Regions from separate parts of the Pseudaquabacterium prasiolae genome, predicted to be linked through region 4. Evidence: predicted binding sites of a transcription regulator. Region 4 holds the regulator's gene; each other region holds the start of a gene.
What was found. Region 4 encodes sigma-54, which starts transcription at its own class of promoters, with help from an activator protein. Its sites were predicted from a motif close to TGGCANGNAANCTGCTTT; they were not measured.
Positions count from the first base shown of each region.

Region 1 (3,217 bases), on a different contig from region 4:
GGGCCCATCGACTGGGCGTTGTCGAGGTACAGCAGCATGGCCGGGTGCAGGGTCGAGGCCTTCAGCAGATCGACAAAACGGCCCTGGGCCTGCGGCCGGATGGCCTCGTGCTCGTGCGGCCACACCAGGCCCAGCGTGCTGCCCTTGGTGGCCGCCACGCAGAAGTGGTTGGACCAGAACTGCGCCCAGCGCTCGGCCACCGGCGCCTCGGTGCGCACGGTGTGCTGCCAGCGGCGCTGCAGGCCGTCGAGGTTGAGCTGGCGCAGCGCCTGGCGGGCCTCGCGGCGGGCCGGGTCGGCGCTGGCAGCGCTGCCCTGGCCGCTGGCGGCGGCGCTGCCGGCCGGCTGCGGCTGCAGCGCCGTGCGCAGCACCTCGCGGCTGATGCGCAGCGCGGCGGCGGCATCGGCCAGGCCGCGGGTATCGAAGGCGTTGGCGGCGGCGCTGTCGGCGCTGAACTGGGCCAGCACCCAGGCCTGGGGATCGGCCTGCAGCGCGCGCAGGCTGGTCTCGGCATAACCGAACCGGTGGGCGGCAAGGGCGGCAGCGTGCATGGTGCGGCGGCGTTGGGGCCAGGGTGGCGATGGTGCTTGAACCCGCACCGTGCCTTTGTCTTACGGCCCCGGCGATTTGCCCGAGCAATTTGCTCAGGCAAGGCAGCCTGGCGCGTAAGACCGGCCGGCGGCCCCGGTTCAAGCACCAGGCCCGCCACCCCGGCGCCGCCCTGCCCCCACCCACCGGTTTGCCGGCCCCACTGGAGTTGCCCGATGAAGACCCTGACCCTTGCCCGCCTGGGCCTGCCCCTGCTGGCCGCCACCCTGGCCACGCTGCTGCTGACCCAGCCGGCGCCCGCCCAGGCCGCCACGGCCGCCGCCCTGCCCGACGCGGCCAGCGCAGCCCAGCAGCAGCGGGTGGACCGGCGCCAGGCGCACCAGAGCGCCCGCATCGCCTCGGCCGCCGACAGCGGTGCCCTCACCGCGCGCGAGCAGCGCCGCCTGCAGCACCAGCAGGCCGCCACCGCCCGCATGGAGCAGCGCACCGAGGCCGATGGCCAGGTCACGCGGCGCGAAGCCGTGCGCCTGGAGCGCCAGCAAGACCAGAACAGCCGCGCCATCCGCCGCCAGGCGCACGACGCCCAGACCCGGCCCTGAGCGGCGCCAGGCGGCGTCGCCCGGCGCGGTTCAGCGCCCTTCGGCCCGGTCAGCCGGTTTGGCCGCGGTGGCCAGCGCAGGCGCGGTGGCCCCATCCGCCCCGGCGGCCACCGGCGCCGCCGAGGCCGGCAGGCCGAACACCCGGTCAAAGGCCCAGGTGAACACCACCGCGTAGCCGAAGAAGAACACCAGCACGCCCAGGTCGGCCAGCAGCGCCTGCAGCAGCGTGGTGTTCAGCCACCAGGCCATCACCGGCACCAGCATCACCACCAGCCCGCCCTCGAAGCCCAGGCCGTGGGCCAGGCGGCGGCGCCAGTTGCGGCCCTTGACCGGCTGGCGCGATTCCCAGCGCTCGAACCAGCCGTTGAACAGGTAGTTCCAGGCCAGCGCCACGGTGGACATCAGCACCGCCAGCCCCAGCGTCGAGCCCAGCGGCTGCGCAAACAGCCAGGCCAATACCGGGCCGACCGCCACGATGGCAAAAAACTCGTAGAGCACGGCCTGCAGCACGCGCCGGGTTCGGGGTTGCATGGGTGGCAAGGGTAGCGCCTGGGCACAGGGCCGGCGGCCACTGCCGGCCGGCAACGCCGCGCGGCAACGTCGCGTTTGTCGCAAATCGACGCGCCACGGCCGCGCAACCCACACCGCAAGTGATTGATTTGCCTGCGATTTTTTCTGGCATTGAAACTGCATTGGCTGCTGCGAGCGCCCCAAGGCCGGCCCCTGCCGGCCGTCCCCCACGGGGATCAAGGACAGTGGCCCAGCCACAGGTCCTTGAGAGCCGGTCTCTCGGAGCAGCCCCATGGCCCTGGTCAGCGAAAGCAAGAAGTCCTGCGCGGTGAACCCGCTGAAGATGAGCCAGCCGCTGGGCGCCAGCTACGCCTTCATGGGCCTGGAAGGCTGCATGCCGGTGATGCACGGCAGCCAGGGCTGCACCTCGTTTGGCCTGGTGCTGCTGGTGCGGCACTTCAAGGAGGCCATCCCGCTGCAGACCACGGCGATGAACGAGGCCACCACCATCATGGGCGGCTTCGACAACATCGAGAAGGCGGTGCTCAACATCCGCCAGCGCGCCAGGCCGGCCATCATCGCCATCTGCTCCACCGGCCTCACCGAGACCAAGGGCGACGATGTCGAGGGCTACCTGAAGCTGGTGCAAAAGCGCCACCCCGAGGTGGCCGACACGGCGCTCGTCTACATCAGCACGCCCGACTACGTGGGTGCGTTCCAGGACGGCTGGGCCGCCGCGGTGAAGGGCCTGATCCGCCAGCTGGCGCTGCCCGGGCAGGCCACGGTGGCGGGCCGCATCGCCATCCTGCCCGGCGGCCACCTGAACCCCGGCGACGTGGAAGAGCTGCGCGACATCGTCGAGCGTTTCGGCCTCGAGCCGGTGTTTGCGCCCGATGTGTCGGGCTCGCTCGACGGCCACATCCCCGACGACTGGCTGGGCACCACGCTGGGCGGCACGCCGCTGCAGGCGCTGCGCACGCTGGGCTCGGCGCAGCACTGCATCGCCATCGGCGAGCAAATGCGCCCGGCCGCCGAGCAGCTCAAAAGCCAGTGCGGCGTGGACTACACCCTGTTCACGCGGCTCACCGGCCTGAGCGCCACCGACGCCTTCGTGATGAAGCTGGCCGAGCTGTCGGGCAAGCCGGTGCCGGCGCGCCTGCAGCGCCAGCGCAGCCAGCTGGTGGATGCGATGCTGGACGGCCACTTCCACTTCGGCCACAAGAAGGTGGCGCTGGGCGCCGAGCCCGACCTGCTGTGCGCGGCCGGGCACTTTCTCACCGAGCTGGGTGCCGAGTTGAGCGTGGCCATCACCACCACGCCCAGCCCGGTGCTGCACAGCATGCCCTGCAGCGAGGTGGTCATCGGCGACCTCGAGGATTTCGAGCGCCTGGCGCAGGCCGCCAATGTGGACCTGCTGATCACCCACGCCCATGGCCGCCAGGCCGCCGAGCGCCTGAACAAGCCGCTGTTTCGCCTGGGCATTCCGATCTTCGACCGCATCGGCAACGCCCACACCTGTCATGTGGGCTACCGCGGCAGCCGCAACTTCGTCTACGAGC
Region 1 is NZ_JAOCQD020000004.1:255,934-259,150, forward strand. Features, by position in the region: gene N4G63_RS26680 (DUF1800 domain-containing protein) at 1-551, opposite strand, end outside; gene N4G63_RS26685 (hypothetical protein) at 765-1,148, shown strand; gene N4G63_RS26690 (PACE efflux transporter) at 1,179-1,679, opposite strand; gene nifN (nitrogenase iron-molybdenum cofactor biosynthesis protein NifN) at 1,951-3,217, shown strand, end outside.
Region 1: the regulator sigma-54 is predicted to act here: its motif matches at 1,825-1,842, upstream of nifN (nitrogenase iron-molybdenum cofactor biosynthesis protein NifN).

Region 2 (3,217 bases), 2.1 Mb from region 4:
CGCTGGCCGAGGGCGTGTGGGTGGTGGAGGGCGCCAACGACGACTTCAGCCCGGCCAATGGCTGCAACATCATCAACACCGGCTTCATTGCCACCGGCTCTGGCGTGCTGGTGATCAACACCGGCCCCAGCCGGCGCTATGGCGAGCAGCTGCGCGCGCTGATCGAGCGCACGACGCGCGAGCCGGTGCTGCAGGTGCTGCACCTGAACCTGCACCCCGACTACTTTCTCGGCAACCAGGCCTTTGCCGATGTGCCGATCCTGGCCACCGCCATCACCCGCGCCGGCATGGCGCGCGAGGCCCGGGCCTACGAGGACAACCTCTACCGCCTGTGCGGCGACTGGATGAAGGGCACCGAGGCGCGCCTGCCCACGCAGACCATCGGCCCCGGGCCGCTGCGCATCGGCCAGCGCGAATTCGAGTTGCGCGAGGTCAAGGGCCACACCGACAGCGACCTGGTGCTGGTGGATCGCGCGCGGGGCGTGGCCTTTGTCGGCGGCCTGGTGTTTGCCGACCGCATGCCCACCACGCCGCATGCCGATGCCAAGGCCTGGCTGGCCTCGCTGGAGCTGCTGGCCGGCCTGAAGCTGGGCACCGTGGTGCCCAGCCACGGGCCGGTGCATGCCGATGGCCACGGCCTGCAGCAGACCCGCAGCTACCTGCAGTGGCTTGACGCTCAGTTCACACGTTGGGCCGAGGCCGGCTGGGAGATGAACGAGGTGCTGCGCGGACCGGTGCCCGAGCCCTTCCGCCGCTGGGCCGCCTGGCCGGCCGAGTACACCCGCAACGTGGCACACCTGTACCCGCGCTACGAGCGGGCCGCGCTGCAGCGCCCGCGTGTGCCATGACCTTGCGGCCCCGGCTGTGCGAGCCTGGAGCAACAAGCCTCGGGTAAGCACTGAAAAAACCACCGTCTCGGCGCCGGCCAAAGGTGGCACGCTAGTTGCCGGGAAATCTTCCCGAAGCATCGGGTCTGGTTCCCGGTGTGACACACCTTCCTCTGGAGGAGACCCTCAAATGCGAATCAAATTGTTGAGCTTTCTGGTGGCGGCCGGCTGCGCCGCGATGGGCCCGCAGGCAGCGCAAGCCGCCGGCGTGACCGATCAGATGATCGAGAACGACGCCAAGTCCACCGGTGACGTTCTGAGCTGGGGCATCGGCCCGCAAGGCCAGCGCTACTCGCCGCTGAAGTCGATCAACACCGGCAACGTCAGCAAGCTGGTGCCGGTGTGGTCGTTCTCGTTCGGTGGCGAAAAGCAGCGCGGCCAGGAAACCCAGCCCATCGTGCACGACGGCAAGATGTACGTCACGGCCTCGTACTCGCGCATCTTCGCGCTCGACGCCAAGACCGGCGCCAAGCTCTGGAAGTACGAGCACCGCCTGCCCGACGGCATCATGCCCTGCTGCGACGTGATCAACCGCGGCGCCGCGATCTATGACAACCTGGTGATCTTCGCCACGCTGGATGCCCAGCTGGTGGCGCTGAACAAGGACACCGGCGATGTCGTGTGGAAGGAAAAGATCGACGACTACGCCGCCGGCTACTCGGCCAGCGCGGCGCCGCTGATCGCCGGCGGCCTGCTGCTCACCGGCGTGTCGGGTGGCGAGTTCGGCGTGATCGGCCGCGTCGAGGCGCGCAACCCCAAGACCGGCGCGCTGGTCTGGGTGCGCCCGGTGGTCGAAGGCCACATGGGCAAGAAGTTCGACAAGGACGGCAACGCCACCGACAACGGTGTCTCGGGCACCACCGGCAAGAGCTGGCCGGGCGACCTGTGGAAGACCGGCGGCGCGGCCACCTGGCTGGGCGGCACCTACAACCCCAAGACCGGCCTGGCCTACTTCGGCACCGGCAACCCGGCGCCCTGGAACAGCCACCTGCGCAAGGGTGACAACCTCTACAGCTGCTCCACCGTCGCCATCGACGTGAAGACCGGCCAGATCGTGTGGCACTACCAGAACACGCCCAACGACGGCTGGGACTTCGACGGCGTGAACGAGTTCGTCACCTATGACGACGGCGGCCAGGTGCTGGGCGGCAAGGCCGACCGCAACGGCTTCTTCTACGTCAACGATGCCAAGACCGGCAAGCTGGTCAACGCCTTCCCGTTCGTCAAGAAGATCACCTGGGCCACCGGCATCGACCTGAAGACCGGCCGCCCGAACTTCGTGCCCGAAAACCGCCCCGGCGACCCCACCGCCGGCGCTGACGGCAAGAAGGGCAACTCGGTGTTCTCGGCGCCTTCGTTCCTGGGCGGCAAGAACCAGATGCCGATGGCCTACTCGCCCGACACCAAGCTGTTCTACGTGCCGGCCAACGAATGGGGCATGGAGATCTGGAACGAGCCGATCACCTACAAGAAGGGCGCGGCCTACCTGGGCGCCGGCTTCACGATCAAGACGCTGAACGACGGTCCGATCGGCGCGCTGCGCGCCATCGATCCCAAGACCGGCAAGATCGTCTGGGAAGCCCCCAACAACGCGCCGCTGTGGGGTGGTGTGCTGACCACCGGCGGCAACCTGGTGTTCTGGGGCACGCCGGAAGGCTTCCTGCAGGCCGCCGATGCCAAGACCGGCAAGATCGTCTGGAAGTTCCAGACCGGCTCCGGCGTGGTGGCTCCCCCGGTCACCTGGGAAGACAAGGGCGAGCAGTACGTCGCCGTGGCTTCGGGCTGGGGTGGTGCGGTGCCGCTGTGGGGCGGCGACGTGGCCAAGAAGGTCAACTACCTCGAGCAGGGTGGCTCGATGTGGGTGTTCAAGCTCGCCAAGTGAGCGACAGCGGCCGGCCACACCGGCCGCTGAACAACCCAATGCAGAAGGGGGCCGCGAGGCCCCCTTTTTTTGCGCCCTGCGCCGCCTTCTCATGCGCCCTTGAGCGCGGCCTCCACGGCCCGCAGCAGCAGGCCGGCGTCGATCGGCTTGGCCAGGAACTGGGCGGCACCGGCCTCGATGCAGTCGTCGATGCGCTGCGGCCGGGTTTCGGCCGAGACCACGATCACCGGCACCTCGCGCATGCGCGGGTCGGCGCGCAGCGTGCGCAGCAGCTCGATGCCGGGGCGGTCGGGCAGGTCGAGGTCGAGCAGCACCAGATCGGCCAGCGCGGCGCGGGCCAGGCCGTCGGCGGCGGTGGCCACGCAGCGCAGGCTGACGCCCGGCAGGCTGCCCAGGATGCGCTGCACCTCGGCGGTGTCGCGCGCATCGTCCTCGATGTAGAGCACCT
Region 2 is NZ_JAOCQD020000001.1:2,611,805-2,615,021, reverse strand. Features, by position in the region: gene N4G63_RS11215 (quinoprotein relay system zinc metallohydrolase 1) at 1-848, shown strand, start outside; gene N4G63_RS11210 (PQQ-dependent methanol/ethanol family dehydrogenase) at 1,018-2,769, shown strand; gene N4G63_RS11205 (ATP-binding protein) at 2,859-3,217, opposite strand, start outside.
Region 2: the regulator sigma-54 is predicted to act here: its motif matches at 933-950, upstream of N4G63_RS11210 (PQQ-dependent methanol/ethanol family dehydrogenase).

Region 3 (3,217 bases), on a different contig from region 4:
CGGCACGCTGCTGCACTTTCATGCGCCCGGCTGCAAGCGCTGCAACGGCAGCGGCTTCTCGGGCCGCGTGGGCCTGCACGAGCTGCTGGTGATCAGCCGCGAGCAGCGCCACCTGGTGCAGATCTCGGCCGCCGCCGAGAAGATCCAGTCGCTGGGCATGCGCGAGGGCATGCGCACGCTGCGGCAGGACGGCATCCTGAAGGTGCTGGCAGGACTGACCTCGATCGACGAAGTGCGGGCGACCAGTAACACTTGAAGCGTGCGGGCCCCAGGTTCGCTCACAATCGCTGACCTGCGCTCTTGCCAGGGTGGTTTGTTGCTCGCTGCAGCCCGCCGGGGCGAACACCCGGCGCGCTGCACCGAGCCATGGGCAACCCCAAGCCCAGCCAGCCAGCCAGCCAGCCAGCCAGCCAGCCAGCCAGTTAGCCAGCCAAGCCACGCCCGGGCCCAGGCTCAGGCCAAAGCACCAGCCCAGCCCGCTCAACTCAAGGCTGACGCCAAGTCACCTTCGCGGCATTGAACATGCGCTTGAGCTCGCCCGAGCTGGCCAGGCCGTTCATCGCGGCCTGCACCGCCTGGGCCAGGTCTTCCGATTCCTTCTTGACCGCGCAACCCACCGCCCAGCCGTCCTTGCCACGCGGAATCGGCAAGGGCTCGATCGAGAAGCGGGCGTCGCCGCCCAGCACCGATTCCAGCTCCGAGGCGTGGCCGGCGGCCGCGGCCACCTCGCCGCGCTGCAGCGCCTGGGCGGCGTCGCAGCCGTCCTTCAGCTTGGTGACCAGGCGCTCGCGGTACTTGCCGCCGTCGGCGCCGATCAGCAGCCAGCCCGACAGGCTGAGGCCGTGCACCGCAATGCGCTGCTGCGGGCCGATGTCGTCGAGCGAGTCGAACTTGGGCACCTCGACCAGGCTGCGGGCGATCATCACCCGCTCGCGGTAGTAGGGCGCAAAGATCTGCACGCGCGGGTTGGCCAGCATCAGCGGGCGGTCCACCGGCACATGCATCAGCACATCGGCCGGGCCCCAGCCCATGTAGTGACCGCGCCAGACCATGTTGCGCAGGTCGTCGCCCATGTTCTCGCCGGCATGGAAGGGCAGCACCGAGGCCTTCAGGTCCATCGCCTTGGCCAGCGCGTGGGCCATCTCCACCTCGATGCCCTGGCCGTTGACGTGGAAGGGCGGCAGCTCGTGGTACAGGCCCACGGTGAGGATGCCGCGGCTGCGGATGCGCGTCAGCGCGCTGGGGCCGTCTTGCGCCAGGGCGGTCAGCGGGCTGCCGGCCGTGGCGCCGAGCGCGGCAGCAGCCGCCAGCAACTGGCGGCGGCGCAGGGCCGCCGGGGGGGCTTGGGTCATGGGGTCTCCTGGGGCGGCGCAGTATCGGCGTGATCGGCCCGATCAGCCCGACCCCGCGCGGCGTGTGGCCTTCGCGCCCGGGCCGCCCGGGCCGGGGGCCGCGGGCGTGGCCGATGGCGCTCGATCAGAACGGACGTTCGCGGCGCGTTTCCAGGTAGGCCTTGATCGACCACATGGCTTCCTGGTTCAGGATGCCTTCGAACGGGGGCATGTACACCGCACCGTTGCGCACCTTGCCGCGGCGCAGGCTGCCCAGGTAGTAGTCGTCGATGTCCTTCACGCAGGCGGCGCGCTTCTTCTCGTCCTTCAGGCTGGCGCACTCGTTGTCCATCTTGCGCAGGTCGGGGGCGATGCCGCCCGAGATGGCTTCCAGGCCGTGGCAACGGGCGCAGTTCTGGTTGTAGGCCGAGGCTCCCACCTTGATCGCCTTGTCGTTCTTGCGGTAGGGGTTCTCGGCGCGCCACTGCTCGCCCAGCTGCGGCAGGTCTTTGGTGTCCACGGCCTGCGGCGTCACGTCGCCGTGCGACCAGGCCGCGGCTGCGGCCAGCGCCAGCGCGCTGGCCACGCCGGCGCGGCGAAGGCGGGAAGAGAAAAGGTGGGGAATGCTCGACATGTTGCTGTCTCCGTCCATTGATGAAACACGATCGGCGGGCTCGACTGCAATCACCATGCCAGACCCTTCGCCCAGGAAGCATGCCCGGGCCGACTGTCATTTCGGCACCAAACGGCCGCTTCTGCATCCGCAGTCACCCGGGGCCTGCGGCCGCCCGATCAGGCTACCATCGCGCCCTCCGGGAACGCAGTTGTCCCGATTTGAAGCAAGCCGGGCACGGCCCGGGTCTTGCGATGTGTGCCCCCGCGGCGCCGGCCACAGGCGCTGGCGCCAGGAGACAACCGCCGACCGTGCGGGCAGGAGAAAAGCACATGCGTGGGCCGTTTCATCCGGCAATCGGCAGCCAGGGGGCGCGTCGCGGCAGCGAAGCACCCACCCGGCCGATTGCCTCGAGCCTCAATTTGAGCCACGACCACATCGACAAGATCGAACAGTCGCACGAGCGCTGCGTGGCGTTGGGCGTGTCGCGCATCGACGCGCCCGATCTGTCGCCGCTGGGTCGCCCCGATATGGTGGTGGTGCGCGACCGCAACCGCCGCCTGCACGAGCATGCGGCGCCGGTGATGGAGATGCTCTACGAGCAGATCGTCAACACCGAGAACATGGTCGTGCTGACCGATGCCACCGGCACCATCATCCACTCGATCGGCGACGACGATTTCCTCAGCCGCGCCAGCAAGGTGGCGCTGCAACCCGGCGTGAACTGGAGCGAAAGCACCAAGGGCACCAATGCCATCGGCACGGCCCTGGTGGAAGAAACGCCCACCCTCGTGCATGCCGACGAGCACTACCTGCACGCCAACCACTTTCTCACCTGCTCGGCCGCGCCCATCCTCGATCCGCGCGGCAACATCCTGGGCGTGCTGGATGTGTCGGGCGATCAGCGCAGCTACCACCAGCACACCATGGCGCTGGTGAAGATGTCGGCGCGCATGATCGAGAACCACTGGCTCACCGACGACTACCGCAACGTCATGCGGGTGCACTTCCACAGCCGGGTCGAGTTCATCGGCACGCTGATGGAGGGCATCCTGGCGATCAGCGCCGACGGCAAGCTGGTGGGCGCCAACCGCGGCGCGCTCGAGCAGCTGGGCCTGTCGGGCGCGGCGCTGCGCATGCACAGCCTGACCACGCTGTTCGGCACCACGGTGAGCGCGCTGGTCGATCGCTTCCGCAGCCCGCTGGCCACGCCGATGCCGGTGCACCTGAACGGCGGCCGGCAGTTCCACATCCACGCGCGCTTCAACTGGCC
Region 3 is NZ_JAOCQD020000002.1:1,396,444-1,399,660, forward strand. Features, by position in the region: gene N4G63_RS18410 (GspE/PulE family protein) at 1-256, shown strand, start outside; gene N4G63_RS18415 (substrate-binding periplasmic protein) at 486-1,352, opposite strand; gene pedF (cytochrome c-550 PedF) at 1,477-1,965, opposite strand; gene N4G63_RS18425 (sigma-54-dependent Fis family transcriptional regulator) at 2,277-3,217, shown strand, end outside.
Region 3: the regulator sigma-54 is predicted to act here: its motif matches at 2,009-2,026, upstream of pedF (cytochrome c-550 PedF).

Region 4 (3,217 bases):
CGCGTGAAGCAAAAGCGCGACGGCGTCGACGAGACGGTCGAGGGCCAGGCCCAGCGCATCGATTACGACAGCAAGACCGGCACCATCCGCTTCGACGGCGCGGCCGTGGTGCGGCGCCTGCGCGGCGCGGTGGTGGCCGACGAGATCCAGGGCACCCGCATCGTCTGGGACGGCCAGGCCGAGACCTTCAATGTGCAGGGCGGCGGCAACACCACGCCCAGCAACCCGGGCGGCCGGGTGCGCGCCGTGATCACGCCGCGCCCCGGCACCGAAGCCGCCGCCGCCATGGCCGCCGAGTCGGCCTCGGCCCCCGCGCCAGCCCCGCTGAAAACCACGCCGGCGCTCGGGGAGCGGCGTTGATGCAACAGGCCCGGCCCACCGCCATCCCCCAGGGGGATCGCCCGACGGCCGCGGTGGGCGAGGGGCTCGCGGTGAGCGGGCCGAGCGCCGGGCCGCTCCCAAGCCGGCCCGCCATCCCCGCGGGGAATCGCCCGACGGCCGCGGCGGGCGAGGGGCTCGCAGTGAGCGGGCCGAGCGCCGGGCCGCTCCCAAGCCGGCCCGCCATCCCCTTGGGGGATCGCCCGACGCTCGCGGCGGGCGAGGGGCTCCATGTCACCGGTTTGCAAAAACGCTACGGCTCGCGCCAGGTGGTCAAGGATGTGCGCCTGGCGGTGGGCGCCGGCGAGGTGGTGGGCCTGCTAGGCCCCAATGGCGCGGGCAAGACCACCACCTTCTACATGGTGGTGGGCCTGGTGCGGGCCGATGCCGGCGAGATCCACATCGATGGCGTGGCGGTGCAGGCCAAGCCCATCCATCAGCGCGCGCGCATGGGCCTGAGCTACCTGCCGCAGGAAGCCTCGATCTTCCGCAAGCTCACGGTCGAGGAGAACGTGCGTGCGGTGCTCGAGCTGCAGGTGGGGGCCGATGGTCGGCCGCTGGGCGCGGCCGAGATCCAGCAGCGGCTTGACGGCCTGCTGCACGACCTGAGCATCGAGAAGCTGCGCGAATCGCCGGCGCCGGCGCTGTCGGGCGGTGAGCGGCGGCGCGTGGAGATCGCCCGCGCGCTGGCCACGCAGCCGCGCTTCATCCTGCTCGACGAGCCCTTTGCCGGCGTCGACCCGATCGCGGTGATCGAGATCCAGCGCATCATCGGTTTTCTCAAGCAGCGCGGCATCGGTGTGCTGATCACCGACCACAACGTGCGCGAGATGCTGGGCATCTGCGACCGCGCGTACATCATCAGCGAAGGCCGTGTGCTGGCCGAAGGCACGCCGTCCGAGATTGTCGAGAACGCCGACGTGCGCCGGGTGTATCTCGGCGAGCACTTCAAGATGTGAGCTTGGGCGGAAAGCAGTCATGAAACCGTCCCTACAGGTCCGCCTGTCGCAGCACCTGGCGCTGACGCCCCAGCTGCAGCAATCGATCCGCCTGCTGCAGTTGTCCACGCTGGAGCTGCACCAGGAAATCGAGCAGATGCTCGAGGCCAACCCCTTTCTCGAGGCCGAAGAGGGGGGCGACGATTCACTGGCCTACGGCCTCGAGCGCGTGGCCGCCACGCCCGAGAGCGGCGCCGGTGCCGAGCGCGAGAAAGAGCGCCAGAGCGAGCGCGACGACGCCGGCACCGAAGAGCCCGCGGGCGTGGATGCCGCCGAGTTTGGCGCCACCGAGCGCGACGACTGGGAAAACGGCACCGAGCGCGACGACTTTGATGGCATCCGCGAGGCCCCGTCCAACAGCCCCTCGGGCAGTGGCGGCGACGACGATTTCGAGCCGGTGGACGCCGCCAGCAGCGGCCCCTCGCTGCAGGATCACCTGCGCCGGCAGCTGCTGGGCATGCGCCTGTCCGACGAGGACGCGGCCACCGTGATGGTGCTGATCGAAAGCCTCAACGAGGACGGCTGGCTGGCCGACCCGCTGGAGGAGATCGCCGCCCGCGTGGCCGACAGCCTGGGCGTGGCCGAAGACGACCTGGAAGAGCGCGAAGACCTGTTTGGGCGCCTGCGCTGCGGCCTGAAGTGGCTGCAAAGCCTCGAGCCCACCGGCGTGGGCGCGGCCAATCTGGGCGAGTGCCTGGTGCTGCAGCTGCGCGAGCGGCCCGCCAGCCCCGCGCGCAAGCTGGCCATGCGCGTGAGCGAACAGCACCTCGATCTGCTGGCGCGGCGCGACATGAAGAAGCTCACGCAGGCCACCGGCGCCGATGAAGCCCTGCTGCGCGAGGCGCAGGCGCTGATCCTGAGCTGCGAGCCCAAGCCGGGCCGGCCGTTCACGCGCGCCGAGGCCAACATCATCGTGCCCGATGTCATCGTGCAGAAGGCGGGCCGCGGCTGGAAGGCCGTGCTCAACCCCGACGTGATGCCCAAGCTGAAGATCAACGATCTGTATGCGCAGGCCATTCGCGGCCAGCGCAACGGCTCGGCGGGCGGGCTGTCGTCGCGGCTGCAGGAGGCGCGCTGGTTCATGAAGAACATCCTGCAGCGCTTTGACACCATCCTGCGCGTCAGCCAGGCCATCGTCGAGCGGCAGAAGGGCTTCTTCACCCATGGCGAGATCGCGATGAAGCCGCTGGTGTTGCGCGAGATCGCCGACGAGCTGGGCCTGCACGAGAGCACCATCTCGCGCGTGACCACCGCCAAGTACATGAACACGCCGTTCGGCACCTTCGAGCTGAAGTACTTCTTCGGCTCGAGCCTGAACACCGAGGCGGGCGGCAACGCCAGCTCCACCGCCGTGCGCGCGCTGATCAAGCAGCTGGTCGGCAACGAAGACCCGGCCAAGCCGCTGTCGGACAGCCAGCTCTCGGACATGCTGTCCGAGCAGGGCATCCAGGTGGCGCGGCGCACGGTGGCCAAATACCGCGAGGCGCTGAAGATCGCGCCCGCCAACCTGCGCAAGGCACTTTGACCAAGACCCCACGCCCGCCGATCGGCGGCTACAAGACGCAGCGCCACGACGAGGCGCGCGGCCCCGGCGCACGCCCCGGCCCCGGCGCACAGCGCGGGCCGGGCGCCCCGGTGCGCATTCCGGCCAAGGCCATTGCGCCGGTGGGCGACACGCCGGTGTCGCTGTTTCTGCCCTGCGCCGCGGGCGTCGAGCCGCTGCTGGCCGACGAGGTGGCGGCCCTGCTGGGCGTCGACCGGGCCGTGGTGCCGGCCGATCCGAGCCGGCGCCGCGTGGTCGAGCAGCGTGGTGGCGTGCAGGTGCTGGGCGATGCCCGCGT
Region 4 is NZ_JAOCQD020000001.1:507,970-511,186, forward strand. Features, by position in the region: gene lptA (lipopolysaccharide transport periplasmic protein LptA) at 1-360, shown strand, start outside; gene lptB (LPS export ABC transporter ATP-binding protein) at 564-1,337, shown strand; gene N4G63_RS02055 (RNA polymerase factor sigma-54) at 1,357-2,901, shown strand; gene N4G63_RS02060 (THUMP domain-containing class I SAM-dependent RNA methyltransferase) at 3,042-3,217, shown strand, end outside.